Mangrovibacterium diazotrophicum: one gene and its partner. The protein of the gene in region 1 binds, or shares a complex with, the protein of each later gene. Links are inferred from orthologs where the notes say so. Each region holds a gene or a part of one and is shown in the gene's direction. Other genes may lie near its edges.

Region 1 (7,939 bases):
CTTGCTTAGATCTGCGTAAGCGTCTCCTTTCTCGTGGTATCCGTACATAGCCACCCGAAAGTATTCGCTGTTCGGCCCCCACGAGCGTTGTACAACTTGTGCCGGGTACCCTTGGGTTTCAAGCTCTGACTTATAAGTTTCAGCTTGTTCTTCTTTCAAAAAACTTCCGGAGATCAGAAAGTATTTGTCCGCTGGCTTTTCGATTGGTTGTGGTGCCAACACTTGCTTTTGAATCGTATCTTTTTTTACTTCCTCGACTTTGGGTACAACCTTTTCAACCTGTAATTTTTTAGGTTTATCTTTGCACGAAGCGAAAAATAATAGCGCAATAACAGCAGTAAATGCCAGTTTCTTCATGAATTTTGGATTAAGAGGCAATTGATTCTGATTGGATCAAACTCTTTTTGCCGGTTTAATTATCATTCCAGACTAATTCGGTCTGTTCCGAATAGCTTTCGGAGCACAAACGGCTAAAAGTAATAATTATTATAGCTTAATCCAATCGCGCTAGATCTGTTTTCCGTCCAGAATCTTGTTTAGCACATAGCCCAATCTGTACCCCGCTTTTTGGATTTGTTTCAAAACGACTGGGCTAAACATGTAGTAATATTCGTAACTGAAATGTTTGTTACCAAGGTTGTCGTAGATTGTTTGAGTGATCTGGTGGGTTTCATCAACCCAGGCGATCAAACCGCCCTTTTCAAGTTGTTGAAGTTCTTTTTCTGACGGTTGGCCGGCAAATCGAGCCAGTTCTGTATAACTCAACCGACTGTTATCGATAATATCTTCGTCCCAAACTTTGTGCAGGTTAGAATCTTCGTTAAACCATTTAACACTTATTGTATTGCCACCTAGATCTTCTGCCAGCCCAATGTGCATCGGTTGGTGCAGATCTCCAATGAGGTGAATAATAATTTTTAAAGCAACAGCCTTTTCTTCAGTTGTCGACTTTGGATTATGAAACTGATCCAACATCCCGTTCAGGATGGTGACTAAATCACCTTTTTCGTTTTTTTGCGAATCTTCATAGTTCTGGCCAAGTGGCATATTCACATAGTGAGGGATGGTGCCGAGCGGATAATCTTTCTCCGAACGAATGTCATCGGCCCAGGTTGCAAACAGGGGCAAATAGCTGTCGCCCAATATGGCTTCAATTTTTGATTTGTTCTTGTCGCTTAGCTGTTGCCAGGCAATTTGAGCGATTGCCCGGTGTCCGGTACTGCCCCAGGCTGATGCCGATAATGTGAATAATGTGGAAAATACAATAATTAAAAGCCCGGATAAAATTCGATGCGATGTTTTCATTCTTGGTTTTGTTTTCTACGTCTTGTTTAAATGCTTGTCAAGTGTAAACAATTTATTAGGGAAAGAGATCAAAAAATCGCCAAATTCCCCGGAAATTTCGACCAATTGTTTATTCGTCGTGCCAAACTCAATAAATCAGTTTTGCCATAAAGTACCAACACATCATTCCTGAGACCACAAGTTTGAGAATGGTGCCAGCGAGAAAACCCAGCAATGCACCAGTTCCCGCTCTTAATGCTTGAGAAGAGCGCTTTCCTGCAATCAATTCACCAGCGACAGCACCCAAAAACGGACCGATAATAATCCCCGGAGGTCCCAGAAAGATCATTCCGATCAGCAATCCGATCACGCTGCCCCAAACTCCCTGTTTGCTGCCTCCGAATTTCTTTGTACCCCATACCGGAATTAGCTGATCAAGCAGAACTGTAGCTACAGAAATGGCAGCCCAGATAATCAGAAATTTTGTGCTGAACTGGTATTTATCGGTAAAGTGCATCAAAAGTAACCCCAGGTAGCTAATTGGAGGGCCTGGCAAAACAGGCAATACTGAACCCGCGATCCCGATCAAAATGCAACAGGCTCCGAGAATAATGAGGAGGTAATCCATCATGCTACGACTTTCTTGCGTTTAAATGCGGCAAAAAGTCCGATTAGCACCAAGCTGAGTGCAGCAACGAGGTAACTGATGTGCAGTTGCTCGTTTCGTTTTAGTAGAAAGAAAGAGAATTCAGATATTTCACGATTATACTCGATGCTGAGCAGTACGAGCAGGTTGTTAATGGCGTGTCCCAGGATGCAGGCGAAAATATTCCGGGTAATGATCATGATCCATCCCAGCAGGCATCCCAGCATAAAAGTAGCGGGAAACTGCCAGGGATTCAGGTGGAAGAGAGCAAACAATAAGCCCGAGAAGAAGATTGCAATCAGTTGCGGGTAGTTACGCATGAACCCGTGCATGATAATTCCCCTGAAAATCAATTCTTCAATTATCGGCGCAATGATCACGACTTTCAGGAAAGCTCCCCAAATGCCCAGATCATTATCGAATATTTTGTCGAAAAGTTCCCAAAACCAAGGTGGAGCAGGCAGCCAGCTGTCCACCCACAGATTAACTTCCGTTAAAAATATTTGGGCGCTCATTAAAAAGAGTGTGACGGGGAGCAGAATAAGCGGGTTGAATAATTTCACTGGGAAAAGCTTGTCGATTGACGTTTTCGCCTTTCGGTACCCGAAATAAAGGATGAATACGATTGAGCCTACGCCAAGTATAATTTTCTTTGCCGGGTTGTACAAATATTCTGTTCCGTGGTAATAATCCCAAATGGCCAGCGGAAAATCCACAATGGTTTGGATAAAAATGTAGAGAATCACCAAATGTGCCGCACCGAGAAAGGTGGGGTAGAAGCGCTGTTGCTCTGTATTCATGCGTTGTGTATTACTACTCCGAAGATAATTCGTTTCTGATAAATATGAAAAAGGAGACGAGTGAAAACTGTCTCCTTTTAGAATCATTAAGAATTATATGTTACAAATCTTTTTTAGCCAGATAGAAATCCATCATTTCGTAATCAGATTTTTCGCGCTCAATCATGGCGTCAACTGTTTTGGGAGGTGGAACGATCACTTTTTCGCCCGGAACCCAGTTCAGTGGTAGTGCTACTCCATGCTTGTCTGATGTTTGCAACGCTTTAAGTGCCCGAACAATTTCGTCCATATTACGACCAACGTTCAATGGATAATACATCATCAGGCGCACTTTGCCTGTCGGATCAATAATGAACACCGCCCGTACCGCGGCAGTTTGGCTTTCGTTGGGCTGAAGCATTCCGTACAATTTGGAAACCTTCATGTCGATATCGGCAATGATCGGGAAATTAAAAAGTACGCCGGAATTCTTTTTCACATTGTTTACCCAAGCTACGTGAGCATGAATACTATCGATGCTGAGACCAATCAGCTTCGTGTTTAAAGCTTTAAATTCGTCGCTTCGCAGGGCGAAACCACTCATCTCGGTAGTGCAAACAGGTGTAAAATCTGCCGGGTGTGAAAACAAAATAACCCAGCTACCGTTGTTGTATTCTGAAAATTTCAAAGGACCGTAGGTGGTATCTGCCTGAAAATCGGGAGCCATGTCGCCTATGCGCGGCATTTGATTTACTTGTTCTTCCATAGTTGTAATGATTTTATCGGTTTATACGAGGAATTTACCTTCGGTTATACAAATAACTGATTCTTTTTGAATAAATTCAAGTGTTTTTAGGAAATATGAAAATAGAACATATGTTCCTTATTTGATTTGATTTGTCTTGATTTTATACGTTTATTTGGGGTTGAAATTGAAAGAATTGAAAAACTTTTTGATTTTTAAACATTTAGTTGTTGAAAAAAGTCGAAAAAACTTTCTTTACGATTTGATTATTTCAGGAAAAAGCACTTATTTTGCGAACTGTTTGAAAAACGTGTGTGATACTGTAAAAAATAAAGACAATGTCAAGAATTTGTCAAATAACCGGAAAAAAAGCAATGGTGGGAAATAATGTTTCTCACTCGAATAAAAAGACTAAACGTCGGTTTAGTCCGAACCTGTTCAATAAAAAATTCTATCTTCCAGAAGAAGATCGTTGGATTACATTGACTGTATCGGCTGCCGGATTGCGTACCATTAACAAAAATGGATTAAGTGCGGCATTAAAAGGTGCCAAAGAACAAGGTTTGATTAAAACTGTTTAAAACCGAAAGAAATGGCTAAAAAAGGAAATAGAGTTCAGGTTATTATGGAATGTACCGAACAAAAGGAAACGAACGTTCCCGGAACTTCACGGTACATTACTACAAAAAACCGCAAGAACACATCAGAACGTTTGGAGTTGAAAAAATACAACCCGAACTTGAAAAAAGTAACTGTACACCGCGAAATTAAATAATTTGAGATATGGCAAAGAAAGCAGTAGCATCATTGCAAAAAGGTGCCGGTAAAGGTTATGCGAAAGTAATCAAAATGGTGAAATCAGATAAAACCGGTTCATATACATTTCAAGAAGGTGTAGTTCCTAACGAAATGGTTAAAGATTATTTCAAAAAGTAAGATATACTTTGTGTAAAAGAAAGCTCTCACATTTGTGGGAGCTTTTTTTATGCCTGATTTTTCTCTGGAAGAAATTTCCAGTATCTCCGAGGCATGTGTTGCCGTTGAAGTTTCGCATTCTTCCGCTCTTCTATATTGACGTGATTGAAGTAATTTTTCCACAAAGTTTGGTAAAGCAATTCGTCTTCCATCACAATGTTTTCAGCAAGTTTCCCATCGTGTGTCGAGAATGATTTTTCGTTCAGGTTGATTTCCTGCACTTCTTGAAGGTCGTAGAAGAATCCATAGTCTCGTTTCAAATCATAGATGATCCATTGTTGATCAGCAAAACGCTTTCGAAAATGATCGATGGTGAAGGGAAGAACGTCGTACTGGGGCTCGACGGCAGCGAAGTAAATGTTGTCGATTGTTTGCTGAAAGCGCAGAAACTCCAGTATTCGCATAGATTCGCGCATCACCTGTCGCTCAATTTTTTTTAACGCCAGCACATCTGAATCTGCAAAATCGGTATCGATGCGCTTATTGGAGTCAAAGGTCCGACGCATAAAACGATACAGGCGCATTTCTATCCCTTTCTCTTCTGATAAAAAAGTTCGAAAAGGCAGTTCCCTGTTGCGAGGGTGAAGCTTTTGCTGAAAGCCTTTCCACACACGATGCGCTTTTTTTTCATCGGTTTCGATACGGATGCTTTCGCCAAACAAGCTTTCCTGAAAGGCCGTTTCTTTACAAATATCGGCAGGGTTTAGCTTTCGTGCGTAACACTCGAAAACTACTGTAAGAAAACCTGCGAATGTGCCGTCGTATCTGATAATTGCCATGCTTTATTGTTTGAAGTGAACAGTCAATTCCGGTTGCTTTTTAGGTGGTTGAAAATGAAATAAACTTAGCTGCGTATCGCCTGCTTTGCATCGTTTTGTAGTGCTTTCATGAATGATGTGACTTCGCAAAACATCTGGATCCCAGTCGCCCCGACGGGCCGGGAGTTCATTACAGGTAATGAAGTATTGGGCTCGTTTCATCACTACGCCGATTTGTTTGAGGTGATAACTGTTCAGCCTCCGGAACCGACGGGCATCCACGATCATTTTGGCTGATTGCACGCCAATGCCCGGAACCCGAAGAATCATCTCATAGTCGGCGCGATTGATATCCACAGGGAATAGATGAAGATTTCGGATGGCGTAAGCCAGCTTGGGGTCAATCTCAAGATCCAGGAATGGTTGATCAGAACTCAATATTTCATCGGCTTGAAAATGGTAAAAACGCATCAGCCAGTCGCTTTGGTAAAGGCGATTTTCGCGAACCAATGGTGGTGATTGCAGCGCAGGCAGACGCTTGTCATAGTCGTTCACGGGTAAATATCCCGAGTAATAAACACGCTTTAGACTTTGGTGCTGGTACAGGCCCGAGGCTAAAGCCAGAATTTGACGATCGCTTTCCGGTGTGGCACCAACGATCAGCTGTGTGCTTTGGCCGGCAGGTGTGAAAGGATCCACGAAGCGATACTTTCGCCGGTCTTCCTTGTAGAGCTGTATCCCGGTTTTAATCTGTTCCATCGGTTGAATTACCGATGAAAATGTTTTCTCTGGTGCCAAACGTTGAAGCTGCTGTTCTGTCGGGATTTCAATATTTACACTCAGACGATCGGCGAATAGCCCGGCCTGTCTGATTAATTCTGGGCTTGATCCCGGAATGGCTTTCAAATGAATGTAGCCATGATAGCGCTCTTCTTGTCTCAGCTTTCGCGCTACGAGCATCAGGCGTTCCATGGTGAAATCTGCGTTTTTAATGATCCCAGAACTCAGAAAAAGTCCTTCGATGTAATTTCTGCGGTAAAAGTTGATCGTCAGGTCAACCACCTCCTGAACGGACATCGTTGCTCGCGGGCGGTCGTTCGTTCGTCGGTTAATGCAATAAGCGCAATCGTAAATGCAGTGGTTTGTCATCAACATTTTCAGAAGGCTGACGCACCTTCCGTCATCAGTAAAACTATGGCAAATCCCACAAGCCACCGCGTTTCCAATACCACCTTTGTTACTCCTGTTATTGCCGCTCGATGCACACGAAACGTCATATTTGGCGGCATCTGCTAATATTTTTAGTTTTTCGAGTACATTTTCTTTCATGATAGCCTATATTTAGCGTCTTGTTGCATAGTCGACTGTTCAAAAATACTAATAAAATTAGTTTTAGCTAAAAGTATTAGTTAATTTTAAAGTGATGACTAAAAATATTAGCGAATGAATTTTTTGTCCGATAACTTGAAATATTTGCGTCAGCAATCACGATTGACGCAGCAGGATTTAGCCGATAAATTAGGGTTGAAACGCTCACATATTGGTGCGTATGAAGAGGGAAGGGCAACGCCAAAAATCGCCACGCTTGTTCAAATTGCATTGAATTTTGATTTGAGTTTAGATCAACTTATTCGGAATGATTTAAGTAAGGAAAAATATGCGAATGTGCCGTCAATCGGAGGTTTGAAGATTCTGCCGATTGTCGTTAATGCAGAAAATGAAGAGTTGATTCCGATTGTTCCGGTCAAGGCTTCCGCCGGTTATTTGAATGGTTTTGCTGATCCGGAATACATCGGGCAGTTGCCCGCATTCAATATGCCGGTTCCCGAATTATCGCCGGGAAAAACGTATCGTGTCTTCCAGCTAAAAGGCGACAGTATGTTGCCGGTGCAGCCTGGAGCTTATATGTTTTGCCAGTTTGTTGAATCGTTGGATGATTTGAGAGACGGCCAAACCTATGTGTTGATTACGAAAGATGCAGGTTTGGTTTACAAGCGGGTTTATCGTCAGGGTGATAGCCGTTTTTTACTGAAATCAGATAATCCTGAATATGAGCCTTATGCTGTTGACGCAGAGGATGTGCTTGAAATCTGGAAAGCTGAGGGTGTTTTAAGTTTCAACTTACCACAGCCCAATCATTTAGAAGTGAGCCGCCTGTCGGATATTCTGTCGGAGATGAAAGAGGAAATTCGGCAGTTACGCAACCGTTGAACGATTTTAGTTTCGAAAACTTAGCTAATCTGCTAAAACAATAGCTGTTATTCGGCATAATTTTGTAAATTGGCGCACTCAAAATTTCAAGTTATATGGGTCTTTTCGGATTATTTTCCAAAGCTAAAAAAGAGAGTCTTGATCAAGGTTTGGCGAAAACCAAAGAAAATGTTTTCCAGAAGCTAAGCCGCGCCGTTGCCGGTAAATCGAAGGTCGATGACGAGGTACTCGATAACCTTGAAGAAGTGCTGATTACTTCGGATGTAGGTGTCGATACAACCCTGAAAATAATCCGACGGATTGAGGAACGTGTCGAACGAGACAAGTACCTCGGCGTTGAAGAACTGAACCGAATTCTGAAAGAAGAAATCGCTGCTCTGCTCGAAGAAAACAACTCGGGCGACGTGGACGATTTTGAGCTTCCTGCCGGCGAAGACCCCTATGTTATTATGGTTGTAGGCGTGAACGGCGTTGGTAAAACCACAACAATCGGCAAGCTGGCTTATAATTTTAAGCAAGCTGGTAAGAAAGTTGTTTTGGG
Region 2 (7,858 bases), 1.7 Mb from region 1 along the record:
TTCAAAAAAGCCCGAATGCCAAAATTTCCTTTCGAGCTGTAAAAGATGGTTGCCGGCAAACTAGAACGTTGCGAAATACTGTCGTTTTTGTTTAGCCTGAAGGAATAGAGCATCCCGCCCGAAACCAGAAAACCCGCATCGGCAGTGTATGCCGGAGCAATAATCGGTGACAGCCAGGGCTTGCCTTCGTCGAACGCTTGTTGCTTTTGCGCTTCCCGTTTAGCGAAAAAGGTGGATAATTTACTTTGTGCTGGCAGCGTTGTGCTAATCAGCAAAACCAGCGTCGAAGTCAGTAGTATTTTGTAGCTAGTCAAAATGAAATTTCGTTTGTGTTTCTAACAAATTTACAATAATCTCCGGCGTTAAACCCGACGAAATTTCAAGAATCGCGGTACACGAGAACGATAATACCGGACTTTTGGGGCTTCACTGTCGCTTAAAATTAAAGGTTTTAGTAGATGCATATCGAATCATTTGCAGAACAAATGAACATCATGCAGGGGTGAATCGTTCCAATCGCGAAGAATTTTATTCGTAGGTCGGAAGCAGGAGCTTTCGGCTTTTAAAGTTAAATGCAAGAGTGCCGGGCAGAATCCCGTTGGAGGGAATCTACCGAAAGCGTAGTTTTGATTTATGAAACTGAAGTTGACGACTGTGTATTCGCTGCAGGCTTTTCAGCTGATGCGATATGCCACCATGATTTTGATTGGTGTTTTTATGGCCAAAAGCTCTCTTGGTATGGAAGCGATTGGCGCTTACGAACAATTTATGTTCCTGGCGGGCAGCGTCAGTTTCTTTTGGCTCACCGGCCTGATTCGCGGTCTTTTGCCGCTCTACCGTGAAACCGACAGCGATGATGTTCGCTTTTTCAATGCCTTCCTGCTGATCAGTGTGCTTACCTTGCTGAGTTCGCTGGTTATTTTCTTTTTGGCCGAGATGTGGTTTCCGCAACAGGCGGTTGGCGATGGATTCTCCGTTCGCTGGATGCTGGCGATTTATCTTTTTTGTACTGTCCCGGCCGGGTTGACGGAGTATTATTTCCTGCTGAAAAAGAAGTCGGCCCGCATTGTGGTATACGGAGCAGTGAGCTACGTGTTGATGTTGGGGCTTGTGCTAACTCCGGCGGTGTTGGGCTGGGGCATTGGTTCCTGTTTGAAAGGATTGGTTGTTTGGGCGATTTTTCGCTACCTGGTCCTTTGGTTTATTTTGCTGCGCTATGTTCGGCTTAAGTTTTCGGCTGCGTACCAGCGAGAACACATTGGAGTGTCGGTGCCTTTGATTTTGTCGGCCTTGGTGAGCGGTTCGGCGCAGTATGTCGATGGTTTCATTGTGCGCTCGCAATACGACGAATCGGTTTTCGCAATTTTCCGCTTTGGTGCCCGCGAGTTCCCGATTGTGCTTTTGCTGGCTAATGCGTTCAGTAATGCCATGTTGCCCACTTTTGCGTCGACTGACAGTTTGGAGACTGTTTTGGAGAAAATAAAAAAGGAATCGACGCGCTTGAGCCACTACTTGTTCCCATTGTCCGGTTTGCTTTTGGTGACGAGCCATATGCTGTTCCCACTTCTTTTTAACCAGAACTTTGCCGAAAGTGCAAGCGTCTTCAATATTTATCTGTTGCTGATAACAAGCCGCATGTTGTTTCCGCAAACCATCCTCATTGGTTTGAAACGAACATCGCTGATTGCCTGGGCTTCCATTGGCGAACTTTTGGTGAATGTCACGTTGAGCGTTTGGTTTGTGCAGTTTGCCGGAATTCAGGGCGTTGCGTTTGCGACCGTGTTGGCCTATCTTTTCGAAAAGGGATTGCTGGCCATGCTGGTCGAATCGCGGTTGAACATCCCGGTGACAAAATATCAGAATATTTCCCGCCACCTGATTTATTCACTATTTTTGCTGTCCTTGTTTTATATCGTTGAGTTTGTAATATACTGATATGGATATCCTGATAGACGATCCGGCAACGGAAAAATTATTCCGCGAAATTCTGGTTAAAATTCGCCTTTTGAAGAATGGCGATACGGTAGCCCAAATGAAAAAGATGGGGCTGAACTACAAAATTAACTGGGGCGCATCGATCATTCACCTGCGCGAGTTGGCCAAAAATTACGAGAAAAACCATTTGCTGGCGTTGAAGCTTTGGAACAAAGGCTGGCGCGAAACCATGATCATGGCGACTTTGCTTGAAGTTCCCGAGGAAATGGGAGAGGAGCAGATGGATTATTGGACAAAAAGTACCGAAACGGCTGAGATCATCGAGCAGTTGGTTGCCAACTTGTTTGTACACTCCAAATATGCATTTGTTAAAGCCATGGAATATTGCTGCGGCAAAAAGTTCCTGGTGCATTATGCCGGTTTGCATCTGATTGGCCGTCTGGCAATGGTCGACAAAAAAGCGATTGATGAAATGTTTGAGACATTCTTCCCGGTGTTGTCGCCTTTGGCAAAAGATCCGCAGCTCGGGCAAGTGTTCTATCGCACAATGACTTTGATGGCAAACCGAAGTGCTGAATTGCGTAAATCATGCATTGATTTTCTGGAAGAAGTGAAACTGATGGAGGAGGAGCAAGCCCGGAATATGGCGTCGTTACTGTTGGCTGATTTTGCCGAATGGGAAGACTAAAAATGCGGAGAGAGAGGGATTCGAACCCCCGGATCCGTGAAGATCAACGGTTTTCAAGACCGCCGCATTCGACCACTCTGCCATCTCTCCAAAGCGGTGGCGAAGATATAAAATGTTCTCAATAAACAAACCATTGATGTGAAAAAACGGCAGGTTTTCTTGTCGCTCGTTAGTTTGGCATTGTTTTTATTACACAATACTGCAATTTAAAATTGATACAATTATGAATTTATCTAAGTCATCCAATCCGGTTTTCGGACAATCTGTCTTTAATCGTTTGGATAGTCGCTCCGACGCAGGTGTTATGACCATCAACGGAACGATGAATAAAACCGGTCTCATGTTGTTGATCGTACTCTTTGCTGCCATTTTTACCTGGCGCAAATTTTTTGGAATGTATGAGTATTCAAGCCCGGAGGCTGCCGTTTCTGCCATTCAGTGGTGGATGATCGGTGGTGCTATCGGTGGTTTCATCACAGCGATTATCACAACGTTTCGTCCTCAGAGTTCGAACGTAACTGCACCGATTTATGCTGTTTTTGAAGGTTTGTTCCTTGGTGGGATCTCCGCTTTCTTCGAAGCACAATATCCCGGTTTGGTCATGCGTGCCGTTGCTTTAACACTCGGTGTGTTCTTCGTCATGTTGATGCTTTTCCGTAACGGTAAATTGCGCGCCAGTGGTAAGCTGAAGATGGGAATCCTGGCTGCTACAGGTGGTATTGCGCTGGTTTATTTTGTCAGCTTTATCGCCGGGATGTTCGGTGCTAATTTGGGCTTCTTGTATGGCAATAGCAACATCAGTATCGGCTTCAGCTTGATCGTAGTGGTCATTGCGGCTTTGAACCTGATCCTTGACTTCGATTTTATTGAAAGAGGTTCGCAAGCAGGTGCTCCAAAGATCATGGAATGGTATGGAGCGTTTGGTTTGATGGTGACCTTGATTTGGTTGTATATCGAGATTTTGCGCTTGCTGGCAAAGCTGGCTTCGCGTCGCGATTAAGACAAAAAGACATCATTCAAAAAAGATATTTCAGGCAGGGGCCAACGGTCCCTGCTTTTTATTTTCGCACGGAAGTATTAATTTCGGGCGGATTTATACAAGCAAACTCTCATGCAGATTATTCCGGTAGACGATAAAAAATCGGTTGACGCTTTTCACGAGCTGCCTTATACCATTTATAAAAATGACTCAAATTGGGTCCCGCCGCTTCGAATGATGGTGGAGCATATTTTCGACCCTGGAAAAAATAACAGCCTGAAAAACGGGGATGCTAAGCGGTGGCTGGTTGAAAAAAATGGGCAGGTCGTTGGGCGAATTTCAGCTTTTGTAACCGACACTTATTCGTACAGTTTCGAGCAACCTACCGGGGGAATTGGCTTTTTCGAGTGCTTTGACGATCAGGACGCTGCTAACTTGCTTTTCGATTCGGCAATCGACTGGCTGAAGACAAAAGGGATGGAAGCCGTGGACGGTCCAATCAACATTGGCGAGAATTTCTTCAATTGGGGAGTTTTGGTCGATGGCTTTATGCAACAGAGTTTTGGCATGCAGTATAATTTACCATACTATGCCAAGCTGTTCCAAAACTACGGTTTTCAGACTTATTACGAGCAATACAGCTATCAGCTGGATATTACGAGTCCCGATTTGCCGGAACGATTCTGGAAAATCGCTGAGTGGATGTCGAAGAAACCGGGTTACTCGTTTAAGCAGTTTCGCTTTGCTGAAAAAGAAAAATTTATCCAGGATTTTCTTGCTATTTACGAGCAAGCCTGGGTGAAACACGATAACTACAAACGCATCGATCCGGAGGACATCAACAAGATGTTGGTCGAATCCAAGATGATGCTGGAGGAAGACTTTATTTGGTTCGTTTACCACGAAGGAACGCCGATTGCCTTTTTTATGATGGTGCCGGATTTGAACCAGTTGTTTAAGCGCATCCCAAGCGGCAAGCTGAATTTATTCAATTTGCTGAAGATGCTTTGGTTGCGTAAACGAAAAGTGATTACACGGTGCCGGGTATTGGTGATGGGCGTTATTCCGAAGTTCCAGAAATCTGGAATTGAGTCTGCTATCTTTTATCACCTGAGAAAGGTGATGCTAAGAAAAAGTTGGTATAACGAGATGGAGCTGAGTTGGGTCGGAGATTTCAACCCGAAGATGATTTCGATATTTAAAGCTGTTGGCGGAAATCACGAAAAAACCCACCTGACCTTACGTTATATGTTCGATCCGAATAACGAGTTTAAGCGGGCACCGATAATTATGGACTAGCTTCGCTTTTGATTTGAAAAGTTTTGAATGTGCGTTGAATGACATTATAATTAAGATTGAAACATGCAGTTACATTTGGTTGATGATGCGGTAAGCCGGAAGAAGTTTCACAAAGTTCCACATCTTGTCTACAAAGGAGATAAGAACTGGGCGCCCCCCTTGGAGGGAATGATTGAAGATACCTTTAATCCGGCGAAAAATCCTTCCTTTAAAAACGGAGAGGCCATCCGTTGGGTTTTGACAAGCGACGATGGAAAATTGTTGGGACGTATCGCTGCATTTATCAATTACGACAAAGCCGTCGCATTTGAGCAACCGACCGGTGGGTGCGGTTTCTTCGAGTGTGTTGATGATCAGCTGGCTGCCAGCAAGTTATTTGATGCAGCCCGAGACTGGTTGAAGGAACGTGGCATGGAAGCCATGGACGGGCCTGTTAATTTTGGCGAGAATTACGTCAACTGGGGATTGCTGGTTGATGGATTTATGCCGCAGGGCTTCGGTATGCCCTACAATCCGAAGTACTACCAAAAGCTTTTCGAAACCTATGGTTTTCAAATGTATTTCCAGCAGTTTAGCTACCATTTGGATACCACTTTGCCGGAGCTTCCCGATCGTTTCTGGAAGGTAGCTGAATGGGTGGCTAAAAAGCCGCAGTTCAAATTCGAGCATTTTTCCTGGGATAAAACTGAAAAATATATTGACGATTTTGCACGTGTTTACGACAATGCATGGCGTTTTCACGAGCATTTCAAACCATTGGACAAAGACGATTTGCGCGATTTTCTGAAATCAGCCAAGCCAATTCTGGAGCCGGAATTTATCTGGTTTGCTTATCACGAAGACGAGCCAATTGCTTTATTCGTGATGATTCCGGATTTGAACCAGATTTTGGTCAATATGAAAGGCAAGCTGAATTTCTGGGGAATTCTGAAATTCCTTTGGTTGAAAAAGAAGAAGACCATGACCCGTACCAGGAGCCTGATTATCGGTATTGTGCCGAAGTTCCAGCGTTCGGGGGTTGATGCGGCAATTTTCTGGCACCTGCGTCCGGTGATGTACCGCAAAAACTGGTACAAGGAAATGGAGTTGAGCTGGGCCGGTGATTTCAACCCCAAAGTGGTTGCTCTGTACGAGTCGGTTGGTGGAAAACACATGAAAACGCATTACACCATGCGGTATTTATTCGACCGCAATAAGCCGTTTGAGCGTGCTCCAATCATCAATGCAGAAAAAGTTTCTGAAAAAAGTTAAAAAAGCTTTGTGAATTACGTAACTGTGAGTATATTTGCAGCCCGATTGTAATAATGTAGTAATAAAGATCAGCGATGAAAAAAGAGATACATCCAGATAGTTATCGTATGGTAGCGTTCAAAGATATGTCAGACGGAACAGTTTTCCTGACTAAGTCTACCATTCAGACAAAAGAAACTGAAGTAGTTGACGGCGTTGAGTATCCGGTAGTTAAGCTGGAGATCTCAAGCAGTTCTCATCCATTTTACACAGGTAAAATGAAATTGGTTGACACCGCAGGTCGTGTTGACAAATTCATGAGCCGTTACCAAAAGCACATGGATGCACGTAAGAAATAATTGATTATTCTGACGATAAATTGAAGCTTCGCTATTCGCGGAGCTTTTTTTTTATCTTAATTTTGAAGGTTAAAAAATCGGAGATGAATATTATTCTGTTTGAAACAGATCAACGTAACTGTTTACTACCATTGTGTTATACCCGGCCGGTCGCTATGCTGCGCACGGGCATTTTAACCATTCTCGAAAAATGGCAATATCGCTTGACCGGTGATTTTTCGTTTAAAACGGAAGCACATCTGAAAGAAAAATTTCCGGTGAAGCTGGAGGAAGATAATATCCTTGTTTCGGGACATATTTGCCCCAATGATGAACTTGCTGTTTTGGTAAAAGAGTTGGCGGCATTTGAAGGGATCAAGTGGCAAGGTGTGCCCGTAGCATTGCGCTTGCCTAAAATGGAAGCCAAAGCTTTTCCGGAGTTGAAGTCCATGGTAAATTGGAAAGAATATGACGGCGATTTGGATAGTATTCGTTACGCCTGGGATTTGAACGAGGTGAGCGCAAGACAGTTTAAACTCGATTTTAAAGTTATTACTGCCGGACGCGCATCGGCAATTCTGAGTCAGACGAACCAAGTGGTTGCTCCCGAAAATATTTTTGTTGAGGAAGGTGCAAAGGTTGAGTTTGCAATCATAAATGCGAGCTCTGGCCCGGTATACATCGGAAAGGATTCCGAGATCATGGAAGGATCCTTGATTCGCGGACCTTTTGCGTTGGGAGAGCATGCGGTGTTGAACATGGGCTCTAAAATTTACGGGCCTGTTTGCATTGGACCCTATTGCAAAGTTGGGGGCGAGATCAGTCATTCAATTTTGTTGGGATACAGCAACAAGGGACACGATGGTTTCCTCGGACATTCAGTGTTGGGCGAATGGTGTAATCTGGGCGCAGGATCGAATGTCTCGAATTTAAAAAATACCTACGACAAAGTAAAAGTCTGGAATTATCCGGACAACAAATTCATACGCACGGGGCAGCAGTTTTGTGGTGTCATCATGGGCGATCATTCGAAGGCCGGAATCAACACCATGTTTAACACCGGGACGGTTGTTGGTGTTGGATGTAATATCCACGGAGCCGGGTTCCCGCGTCAGTTTGTACCATCATTTTCCGATGGCGGTGCGCATGGTTACAAGGTTCACCAGTTGAAGACGGTGTTTGGGACCGCAGCACAGGTGATGGCTCGCCGGTCTACTGTTTTGACAGATGTTGATCAGCGTTTGCTGACTGCAGTGTTTGATATTTCAACGCCTTATCGTAAATTCTAACTGTAACCATTGTTCGTTATCGTGGCACAGTGATTGCCTAATTAGATGGCGGACGAAAATGAAGTCTAAACCTGACAGCTTGTCGGGTTCTATTTTGAAA

What was found.
Region 2: rpmG (region 1) and BC643_RS08815 share a complex: the UniProt entries of both Bacillus subtilis proteins name them as parts of the 50S ribosomal subunit. The link is inferred for Mangrovibacterium diazotrophicum from one-to-one orthologs.

The regions. Positions count from the first base shown.
Region 1 is NZ_RAPN01000001.1:515,548-523,486, reverse strand. Bases 2,830-5,637 are described here. They hold rpmG (50S ribosomal protein L33), read left to right. Parts: upstream 2,830-4,046; coding sequence 4,047-4,229; downstream 4,230-5,637. Other genes in these bases: BC643_RS02200 (putative DNA modification/repair radical SAM protein), read right to left, coding at 5,212-5,637; BC643_RS02205 (TIGR03915 family putative DNA repair protein), read right to left, coding at 4,438-5,208; BC643_RS02210 (DUF4295 domain-containing protein), read left to right, coding at 4,238-4,390; rpmB (50S ribosomal protein L28), read left to right, coding at 3,793-4,035; BC643_RS02230 (peroxiredoxin), read right to left, coding at 2,831-3,475. Also shown: BC643_RS02250 (SPOR domain-containing protein), read right to left, coding at 1-357; BC643_RS02245 (S1/P1 nuclease), read right to left, coding at 508-1,305; BC643_RS02240 (DUF456 domain-containing protein), read right to left, coding at 1,433-1,915; BC643_RS02235 (CPBP family intramembrane glutamic endopeptidase), read right to left, coding at 1,912-2,730; more of BC643_RS02200, read right to left, coding at 5,638-6,516; BC643_RS02195 (XRE family transcriptional regulator), read left to right, coding at 6,631-7,398; signal recognition particle-docking protein FtsY, read left to right, coding at 7,494-7,939.
Region 2 is NZ_RAPN01000001.1:2,243,144-2,251,001, reverse strand. Bases 5,132-7,858 are described here. They hold BC643_RS08815 (type B 50S ribosomal protein L31), read left to right. Parts: upstream 5,132-6,226; coding sequence 6,227-6,490; downstream 6,491-7,858. Other genes in these bases: BC643_RS08810 (putative sugar nucleotidyl transferase), read left to right, coding at 6,574-7,758; BC643_RS08820 (GNAT family N-acetyltransferase), read left to right, coding at 5,132-6,152. In the rest of the region: BC643_RS08850 (BamA/TamA family outer membrane protein), read right to left, coding at 1-314; BC643_RS08845 (lipopolysaccharide biosynthesis protein), read left to right, coding at 634-1,935; BC643_RS08840 (DNA alkylation repair protein), read left to right, coding at 1,937-2,623; BC643_RS08830 (Bax inhibitor-1/YccA family protein), read left to right, coding at 2,847-3,623; BC643_RS08825 (CAF1 family ribonuclease), read left to right, coding at 3,735-4,901; more of BC643_RS08820, read left to right, coding at 4,965-5,131. UniProt on the Bacillus subtilis protein: While neither of the L31 paralogs is essential, this protein does not seem to function as the main L31 protein.